3 regions of the Streptomyces sp. NPDC034037 genome follow, and region 3 is predicted to be linked to each of the others. Evidence: riboswitches for the same ligand, from Rfam matches in the RefSeq annotation. Region 3 holds a riboswitch; each other region holds the start of a gene.
The links. A riboswitch is a leader RNA that binds a small molecule or an ion and turns the genes downstream of it on or off. The one in region 3 is predicted to bind cyclic di-AMP.
Positions count from the first base shown of each region.

Region 1: it holds a riboswitch for cyclic di-AMP, as region 3 does, so the genes downstream of both, ACZ516_RS11895 (transglycosylase SLT domain-containing protein) here and ACZ516_RS21200 (M23 family metallopeptidase) in region 3, are expected to answer to the same signal.
Region 2: it holds a riboswitch for cyclic di-AMP, as region 3 does, so the genes downstream of both, ACZ516_RS26740 (C40 family peptidase) here and ACZ516_RS21200 (M23 family metallopeptidase) in region 3, are expected to answer to the same signal.

Region 1 is NZ_JBVISC010000003.1:289,337-292,603, reverse strand. Features, by position in the region: gene ACZ516_RS11905 (hypothetical protein) at 1-132, shown strand, start outside; gene ACZ516_RS11900 (SMI1/KNR4 family protein) at 141-326, shown strand; gene ACZ516_RS11895 (transglycosylase SLT domain-containing protein) at 568-1,320, opposite strand; cyclic di-AMP (ydaO/yuaA leader) riboswitch at 1,326-1,482, opposite strand; gene ACZ516_RS11890 (RidA family protein) at 2,015-2,410, opposite strand; gene ACZ516_RS11885 (helix-turn-helix transcriptional regulator) at 2,546-3,267, shown strand, end outside.
Region 2 is NZ_JBVISC010000008.1:107,300-110,566, forward strand. Features, by position in the region: gene pcrA (DNA helicase PcrA) at 1-1,440, opposite strand, end outside; cyclic di-AMP (ydaO/yuaA leader) riboswitch at 1,741-1,896, shown strand; gene ACZ516_RS26740 (C40 family peptidase) at 1,905-3,263, shown strand.
Region 3 is NZ_JBVISC010000005.1:632,115-635,381, reverse strand. Features, by position in the region: gene ACZ516_RS21205 (PrsW family glutamic-type intramembrane protease) at 1-242, shown strand, start outside; gene ACZ516_RS21200 (M23 family metallopeptidase) at 262-1,338, opposite strand; cyclic di-AMP (ydaO/yuaA leader) riboswitch at 1,349-1,496, opposite strand; gene ACZ516_RS21195 (PP2C family protein-serine/threonine phosphatase) at 1,699-2,859, opposite strand; tRNA gene ACZ516_RS21190 (tRNA-Met) at 3,016-3,089, opposite strand.

The DNA.
Region 1 (3,267 bases), on a different contig from region 3:
CACGGCAACGCCTTCTGCGCCGCGCGGGGGAAGGCACTCGGTGACCAGGCGAAGAAGACGATGAGGGAAATCGGCACCACTCCGAAGCAGACTGCCCAGATCATGGGAACCGCGCACGGCCTGTGCCGGTAGCGCCAGTGGTGACGGCCTGTCAGCCGTGCACCCGCTCCGAGCTGGACGGCCTCTACCGCACGCTCGGCGTGCGGCTGCCCGAGAACGTCGAGCGATCGCTGTTACGGCACAACGGGTCGGGACTCACCGACGTCATCCCGTCCATGTACGCGCTCTACAGCGTCCCCGCCCCCGTGGATCGCCGTCATGGGTGACGGTGAGGAGTGGCGGGCCGTCGATATGGACACCGACTTCCCAGGGACATTGGTCTGGGCGGATGTGAGGGGTTGAGGGATGATTCGCCCCAGTTCGATCCGTTCCTTGGAGTGGCCGGGTGATCCGGTTCGCACTCGGCGGGCCGGGCGCAAACGGCCGGGCCGGCCGGTCCGGGCCCCAGTGGAACGAGCCGCCCGGCGGGTGATCCGCCGGGCGGGCGGTCTGCGTGGGGGATGAGGGCTAGTACGGGCCGTTCACGTTGTCGATCGAGCCGTACCGGGCGGCCGCGTAGTTGCAGGCGGCGGTGATGTTGGCGACGGGGTCGAAGCTGTCCAGCGACGTGCCGGGCACGTGGTACGCGGTGAACGTGGGGCCGATGACCTGCAGGAGTCCCTTGGAAGGCGTGCCGGCGACCGCGTTGACGTCCCAGTTGTTGATGGCCAGCGGGTTGCCGGAGGACTCACGCATGACGTTGCGGTGAATGCCCTCGTAGGAACCGGGGATGCCGTGCTGGGCCATGATGTCCAACGACTCCCTGATCCAGCCGTCGAGGTTGTCGGGGTAGGTCTTCTTCGCGGGAGCGACGGCGGGCACGGCCTCACGCGCCGAGCGGTCCGCCCGCTCGGCGGACGCCGGGGAGGCGGCCGGCTTCTTCGCGGGCTCGGCCGCGCCCTTCGCGCCGAGAGTGAGCTTGAGACCCGGGTGTATCAGCTTCGGGTCGGCGCCGAGTACGCCGCGGTTGTCCTCGTAGAGCTTCTTCCAGCCGCCGCTCAGGGAGTGCTTCTGGGCGATCTTGGAGAGGGAGTCGCCCGCGACGACGACGTAGGTCCTGGAGTCGGCGGCCGGCTTGGCGGGGGCGCCGGCCTCGGCCGCGCCGGCGCTGGTGGCACCGAGCACGGGGAGGACGAGCACGGCTCCGCCCGTTCCCGCGGCGGCGATGCCCCGGTTGAGCGAGCTGGACTTGGGGCGGCGGTGCTTTCCTTTTGCGGGCATGACGAAACGTTCCTCTCCGTCGCCTGCGAGGTGAGCTGTCGGGTTCGGACGGGAGCTGTCCTGGCGCGTGGGGAGCGCGCCTTCACCCCGAGCCGATCCGGAATCCGGATCGGCGGCTTACCTGGGTCCCCCGCTCCTGCCGTGGATGAGTGAGTGGAAGGGTTTCCGGACAGCGGCAGGATTCGGCGTTCCGTCCGGATTGACGGTGACATTAAGCGAGAGCGCCGGGCCGGAACAAGGTCGGAATTCACACTGGCGAATCCGAAGAGACTTCCCTGGGAATTTGATCTCCCCGACTCTTTGATCGTTAAAGTCAACTCGCTTTGCGGGGAACGGGAGTAAGTGTGGGGGGCTACGCGATCATCCTCTGTCGGCGTGACACATTTCACTGAATCGGCAGGGAGGAACCAGCGTTTAACGCCGCAAAGAGTGTCTTAAATTGCACATCTGCGACCAAAGTAGCGACAGGTCTAATTGCTGCGCAAAGATGGACATATTGAACCCCTTGGGGGCGGCACTGCCCCGGCATGGCGCAGGGGGTTCATCACGCCTGCTGCCATGAAAGGCCTGTCTTCCTGATGGCAAAGCAGTCCAGCCTGTCCACCGGTCACCGATTGCCTGCGGGAATGAAAACTGCTCGTGCCGGATGGACCGACACGAGCAGGAGAAGCGGTGAATTGATGGTGAGGTCACGTCATGAAACGGCAGTTCCTTCGAGTTCGACCATCTGACCCGGGATCGCCAGCCGTGTCACCCCGAGCATCGTGGTGGCCGGTGCCACTCCCGCCACGCCCAACCGCGAGGCCAGCAGCCCGTAATGAGGGAACAGCAGATCGACGTCCGTGGTGTAGACGTTGAGCCGGACAAGGTTCGCGAGGGACATGCCGGCCTCGCCGAGCACGGCCTCCAGATTGTCGAGGCTCAGCGTCAACTGTCCGGCCATGTCACCCTCGTGTTGAGGCTTGCCGTCACCGTCCATCGCGGTCTGCCCGGAGCAGTAGAGGGTCCGGGTGTGCCCGCTGACGAGTTCCCCCTGGTTGAATCCCATCTCCACCGACCACGTCACGGGATTGACCGCTGTTCGTTCCACTGCCACATCAGCTCCGTTCGACTGCACGGGAAATACGGACATCCGTCGGCGCCGGCGCTGCAGCCGACGTCGGTGCCCCGGAGCCTGTCAACGAATCACGACACCCTCGGTCATGTATTCGATAGGGTCTGCCGCATGCGCGCCGATCGACTGGTCTCGCTGGTGCTGATGCTGCGTCAGCGCGGTCGGCTGACCGCGGACACACTCGCCCGTGAGCTGGAGGTGTCCACCCGTACTGTGCTGCGCGACATCGAGGCGCTGTCCGCGGCCGGGGTCCCGGTCTTCGCGGAACGCGGCAGGCACGGCGGGTTCGCGTTGTTGCCCGGTTTCCGGACGGAACTCATGGGGCTGAACCACGACGAGGCCGTGGCCCTCCTGGCCGCCGGACCGGGGCGCGCGGAGCGGGTGTTCGGCCTCGGCCCGGCGCGCGCCGCCGCCTTGCGGAAAGTCGTCGACGCGCTGCCCGAAAGCCATCGAGCCCCCGCGAGCGACGCGGCCCGGCGCTTCCTCGTGGAACCGGAGACGGACCTGCTCCCAAGCCGGTCGGACGCCGAGAAGGTGCCGGCGGCGGTGATGGCCGAGATCCGGCGCGCGGTGCTCGCCGGGCACAAGCTGCGCATCCACTACGCGGCCACGGACCAACCGCCGCGGTGGCGCACGGTGGACCCGATCGGCCTGGTCACCGTGCGGGACCGGGGCTACCTGCTCGCCACGCGATCCGGCGCGGACCGCAACTACCGGCTGTCCCGGGTCTCGGTCGCCGAGGAACTCCCCGAACCGGCACAGCGGCCGAACCAGGTCGACCTGGAACGGATCTGGCGGGAACGCTGCGCGCGGTTCCTGTCCGACGGCCACCT
Region 2 (3,267 bases), on a different contig from region 3:
GCGCCGCAGCGGGACCGCGTCCTCGGGGTTGGCGAGAACGCGCAGGTAGGCCAGCACATCGCGGACCTCCTTGCGCTCGTAGAAGCGGACGCCGCCGACGACCTTGTAGGGCAGGCCGACACGGATGAAGATCTCTTCGAAGACACGGGACTGGGCGTTCGTCCGGTAGAAGATCGCGACGTCGCCGGCCTTCGCGTCGCCCGCGTCCGTGAGCCGGTCGATCTCGTCGGCGACGAACTGCGCCTCGTCGTGCTCGGTGTCGGCGACATAGCCGGTGATGCGGGCGCCCGCGCCCTGGTTGGTCCACAGGTTCTTCGGGCGGCGGCTCTCGTTCCGCTCGATGACGGCGTTGGCGGCGGTCAGGATCGTCTGCGTGGAGCGGTAGTTCTGCTCCAGGAGGATCGTCGTCGCGTCGGTGTAGTCCTCCTCGAACTGGAGGATGTTGCGGATGGTGGCACCGCGGAAGGCGTAGATCGACTGGTCCGCGTCACCCACCACGCACAGCTCCGCGGGGTCGTCGCCCTCGCCCCCGGAGGGGCCGACCAGCTCGCGCACCAGCGCGTACTGCGCGTGGTTCGTGTCCTGGTACTCGTCGACCATGACGTGCCGGAAGCGGCGGCGGTAGTGCTCGGCGACGTCCGGGAAGGCGCGCAGGAGGTGGACCGTCGTCATGATCAGGTCGTCAAAGTCCAGCGCGTTCGCCTCGCGCAGGCGTGACTGGTACATGGCGTAGGCCTGGGCGAGGGTCTTCTCGAAGCCGTCGGCCGCCTGCGCCGCGAAGTCCTCCTCGTCGATCAGCTCGTTCTTCAGGTTCGAGATCTTGGCGCTGAAGGACTTCGGCGGGAACTTCTTGGGGTCCAGGTCGAGATCGCGGCAGACCAGGGCCATCAGGCGCTTGGAGTCGGCGGCGTCGTAGATCGAGAAGGAGGACGTGAAGCCCAGCTTCTTGTACTCGCGGCGCAGGATGCGGACGCAGGCGCTGTGGAAGGTCGACACCCACATCGCGTTGGCCCGGGGGCCCACGAGCTGCTCGACGCGCTCCTTCATCTCGCCCGCGGCCTTGTTCGTGAAGGTGATCGCGAGGATCTGGCCGGGGTGCACACCGCGCTCGGCGAGGAGGTACGCGATGCGGTGGGTCAGCACGCGGGTCTTGCCGGAGCCGGCGCCGGCGACGATGAGCAGCGGGGAGCCCGCGTGCACGACGGCCGCGCGCTGGTTCTCGTTCAGCCCCTCCAGGAGCGTCGCCGGGTCGATGACCGGGCGCGGGGCACCGTCGCGGTAGTGCGTGTCCCGGGTCATGGGCACATCGAACTTCCCGCTGAACAAGTCGTCCGGAACCGGTTCCGGAGCGCTGTCCTCGGGCGGCGGCGGGGGCTCTTCGTCCGCGGCCCGGGAAGGCTGCAGGTCCGCCAGGAAGCTGTCATCAAAGAGGCTGCTCATCGCCTCCCGAGTCTAGGCGGCCCCACTGACAATCCGCCCCGGGTTCCGACCACCTCACATCCGCCGTCCGCTCACATCCGGTGACCGGCTCCCCTTCTTCTACGCCCCGCCCGCGAACGATCACGCTCCGCAGCGCCCCGGCGGTCCCGCGTCATGCCCACGCCATGCCCGCGTCAAGACCCTCGTGAAGTCACGGAAATGTATCGGGCATATCGCACATCAACCTTCACACCTGCCTCACGACTTGGCTAGCGTGCTGCGCGGGCCGCTCGTCCCCCGCCGGCGAACCTCGCCGGGAGCGGGTGGCCTCCGCCGAGTCCGACGCGTTCGGAGCCGGGGACCCACCGAAAACCTGGGGTGAATCGGTCCCGTACGCAGTACGGGACCGTAGGGCAACCTTCCGGAGCACCCGCCCGAACCCGACAGCTAACCCGGTAGGCGGTCTACGGAAGGAGTCGCCTCCCTTGGCGTCGCACCGCAAGCCACGGACCCGGCCGACCGCACCCCGGCCCCGCACCGCCCCGGCCGTCGGCATCACGACGGCCGCCCTGACCTCCGTGGCCCTCCTGTCGCAGAGCGCGCAGGCAGCCCCCTCCCCCGAGCCGACGAGGCCCGGCCTCGAAGGGCCCGGCCTCGAAGGGCCCGGCCTCGAAGAGGTGCGGAAGCTCGAAGGACCCAGCCTCGAAGAGGTGCGGAAGAAGGTCGACGACCTCTACCACCAGGCGGGCGTGGCCACCCAGAAGTACAACTCGGCCAAGGAGAAGACGGACAAGCAGCGCAGGAAGACCGGCCGCCTGCTCGACGACGTGGCCCAGCGCGCGGACAAGCTGAACGAGGCACGTCAAAAGCTCGGCTCCTACGCCACCGCGCAGTACCGCACCGGCGCCGCCTCCCATACGGCCGCGATGATGCTGGCCGACGACCCCCAGGGTTACTTCGACCAGAACCACCTGGCGGGCCGGCTGACCGCGCGGCAGAAGAAGGCCGTGGACGACTACCAGGCGCAGCAGGCGTCGGCGACGAAACAACGCGCGAGGGCGGCGCGGAGCCTGGAGACGCTGCGCGACTCCCGCGACGGCCTCAGGACGAGCAAGCGGACCGTCCAGAAGAAGCTGGGCGAGGCGCGCGAGTTGCTCTCGGAGCTGACCGCCGAGGAGAAGGCGCGGCTCGCGGCGGCCGAGCGGAAGCGGGAGCGGGAGGCTGCGCGCGAGGCCGTGGAGCTGTCGCGCGAACAGGCCGCCGAGGCGGCGCGCAAGCGCAAGGCGGAAGAGGCCGCGCGGAAGGAGACGGATCGGGGCCAGGCGCAGCGGCAGGGCCAGGGGCAGCGGCAGCGGCAGCGGCAGGGGCACGGGAGCGGGCAGGCCGGGGGGACGGGAGCGGGCCAGGGCGGCGACTCAGGGACCGGAGCCGGGTCGGGTCCCGGGTCGACTCCCGGGTCGGGTTCCGGCTCGGGGAGCACGGACAGCGGTTACTCCACCAAGGCCGCGAAGGTCGTCGCTTTCGCGCGGGCCCAGCTCGGGAAGCCGTACGTCTGGGGCGCCACGGGACCGGACTCCTACGACTGCTCCGGGCTCACCCAGGACGCGTGGAAAGCCGCGGGGATCTCCCTGCCGCGCACCACGTGGGACCAGGCGAAGGCCGGCACGACCGTGCGGACCGCCGACGCCGAGCCGGGTGACCTGGTGTTCTTCTACGACGACCTCAGTCACGTGGGGATCTACATCGGCGACGGCAAGATGATCCACGCCCCGAGGCCGGGCACGAATGTCCGCGTCGAGTCGATCCACTACATGCCCCTCCACAGCGTGGTGCGCCCGGTGTAACCCT
Region 3 (3,267 bases):
AGCTGTGGGAGCGCCGCGGGCCGGCCCGCCCCGCCCTGGCCTACGCGGCCCGCGCGACGGCGCCGGTCCTGTACCCCATGCCGATGCCCCTGGCCGTGGGGATGCCCTACGCCGGATACGGCCACCCGCCGCCCTACGGCGGTCCTGCCTACGGCCCCGCATACCGCGGCCCCGCGCCGGGCGGCTCCCCGTACGGCTACCCGGCGTACGGCTGTCCGCCGCACAACCCCTACCGCTCCTAAGCCCGGACTCAGGGGTTGCTCAGGGGTTGAGGCCCTTGCCCTGCAGCCAGGACAGCGGGTCGATGTTGGCCCCGCCGGCGGTGTGGACCTCCATGTGCAGGTGCGGACCGGTGACGTTGCCGGTCGCGCCGACCCGCCCGATGACATCGCCGGTGGCGACCTTCTGGCCGACGCTGACGTTGAGCGAGGACTGGTGGCAGTACCAGACCTCGGTGCCGTCGGGCAGCTCCAGGACCGTGCGGTAGCCGTACGCGCCCGCCCAGCCGGCCTCCTTGACGGTGCCGGTGTGCACGGCCTTGAGGGGGGTACCCGTCGGCGCGGCGAAGTCCAGACCGGTGTGGTGCCCGGAGGACCACATGGCGCCGGCGTCACCGAAGTGCGAGGTCAGGGTGTACGAGGAGGTGGGCAGCGCATAGCTCTTGGCGAGCTTGGCCCGGCGCTCGGCCAGGGCCTTGGCCTCCCGGGCCTCCCGCTCCTTCTTCTTCTGGGCGGCGGCCTTCGCGTCGGCCTCGCGCTCGGCCTCCCGCTGCTGGGCGGCGGCCTCGGCGGCGGCCTTCTCGGCGGCGCTCTCCTCGGCCGCCGTGCGCACGGCGTCGTCCGCCTGGGCCTGCTGGCTCTCCGCCTGCCGCATGATGCGGGCGCGCAACGCCTCGCCCGCGTCGGCGCCGCCCTGCCGGATGCCGGCGGTGCCGGCACCGGCGGTGGTGAGCGGCGTGGCGGCCGGGACGGCGTCGGAGCCCGCGGCGGCGGACGCGTCGTCGGCCAGCAGGGAGCCGATGCCGGGCAGCGACTCGGCCTTGGGCAGCGAGTCCGCGACGGTGCCCAGGTCGGGCATCGAGATGGTGACCGGCGGCTTGCCGTCCTGCGCGGTGGCGATGCCTCCCGCCCCGACGGCGGCGATGACGCCGACGCCCAGCACGGTGGAGCTGCGGGCGAGCCCGCCGCCGCCCTTCTTGTGCACACGGTGCCTGCCGCGGACGGGACGGACGGACTCCTCGGTGGGGTTCCATTCCTCCCAGGTCTCCTGGTCGTACCCACCGAAATCGTCGTCGTTCGGTATGTACACGGCTTGGGGGGCAGGCCGGTTGGACGCCACTGGGGCGCGCTCCTTTCCTTCCTTTCGCCTACCGGGTTAGCTGACGGGTTCGGAGCAGGAAGGTCTCCTACGAGCATCCGGCACGAGTGCGCGGCTGCCTGATTCACCCCAAGTTGGTGGTTCCCCGGCTCCCTTGCGGGATTAGGCGCGTGCGCACGGAGCCGTCTCTGGTGACGGCTGGGACGACCGCGCTGCGTTATCGAACGTTAATAGACAGGGGGCCCGTATTCCAAGCCGTTCCGATTGATCGTTAACGGCTTCGGCCCGTACTTGTCCGGACACGGACGCCCGGACCGGGGCGAGTTGACCCTCCGCCGCGTTGACAAGACGTCAGTTGGGCCGTGCGGCAACGCGCTTCGGTCACCCCGGGTCACCGTCGCGCTCGCGCCGGCCGTGGGTCGCGTCCGCGGTGGCGGGGCGCCGCACGGCGAGCAGCGCCATGTCGTCCGTGGCCGCGCCCCCGGTGTGCCGCCGCACCTCCTGCGTGAGCGTGGCCAGCAGCGCGTGCGGGCCCTCGCGACCGGGGAAGATCCGCCCGCCGAGCCGGGCCGCCGGGTCGTAGAAGACGCCCGCGGCGTCGCGCGCCTCCGACAGGCCGTCCGTGTAGAAGAGCAGCATCGCGCCGGGCGGGAACCTCGACTCGTCCGCCCGGTCCGGCCAGCCGCCCAGTTCGCCCATGCCGAGCGGCAGCGCGGGCTCGCTCGGGGAGAGCACGCACAGCCGCCCGTCGCCGCGCAGCAGCAGCGGCTCGGGATGCCCCCGGTTGACCAGTCGTACGCAGCCGTCGCTGAGCCGGATCTCCGCGAGGACGGCGGTGGTGAACCCCTCGAAGGCGTCCAGCCCGTCGCGCCGGGTGCCCTCCCGGGCGAGCGCCCGCTCCAGGCGCTGGGCCACCGCCTCCAGGGTGGCCTCCTGCTCGGCGGCCTCCCGGAAGGCACCGATGACCACGGCGACGGCGGCCACCGCGCCCATGCCCTTGCCGCGCACGTCGCCGACGATGAGCCGCACGCCGTGCGGGGTGTCCTGTACGGCGTACAGATCGCCGCCGATGAAGGCGTCCGCCTGCGCGGCCTCGTACCGCGCCGCGATGTCGAGCCCGCCGATACGGGGGTCCGGCTGCGGCAGCACGGCGCGCTGGGTGGCCTCGGCGATGGAGCGGGCGGTGGCGAGCCGGTCGTTGCCGCGGCGCACGACGCGGTTGGTGACGACGGCGAGGGCGGCGACGGTCATCACGGTCAGCAGTTCGGTGACGGCCTCGACATGGCTGTTCGCCGCGTTGCCGTAGTGCAGCACGATGACGGAGAGGGAGGCCGCGGCGCCGGTCAGGGCGGTGTTCAGGAGCGAGTAGAAGGGGGCGGCGATCAGCGGGGCGGCCGTGAAGAGCGGGGCCGCGGTGAAGTCGGGCGGGGTCGAGGCGTCGTACAGGACCCCGACGATCAGGAGCAGGACCGGCAGGGCCCGCACGAAGGCCCGCTCGTGCGCGGTGGCTCCGCTGCCGCCGGTACCTCCACGCTGCCCCACCGCTTGTCTCCCGCCGAGTCCGCGCCCATCACCGCGCTGCACCCAGGTTTCCCGCAGCGGGGCGGGGGTGCGAGCTGGTGTGGGCCGAGCGGGTCACGGGGGCGGAAAACACCGAGGGCCGGAAGCATCGAAATGCTTCCGGCCCTCGGCCTTCAGTAGCGGGGACAGGATTTGAACCTGCGACCTCTGGGTTATGAGCCCAGCGAGCTACCGAGCTGCTCCACCCCGCGTCGGTAAACACAACAGTACGCCATCCGGACGGATGAAGCGAACCGCTTCTCCGGGGGCCGGTGGGGCGGTCGGGGGTGGCGGGGTCGGCGGGCGGGGAGTCGGGGTCGCTGGCCGCCGGCTCGGCGTCCGGGGTATCGCGCCGGGCCCCGGGTGCGTCTCGGGCGTGCGGCGCGCCCC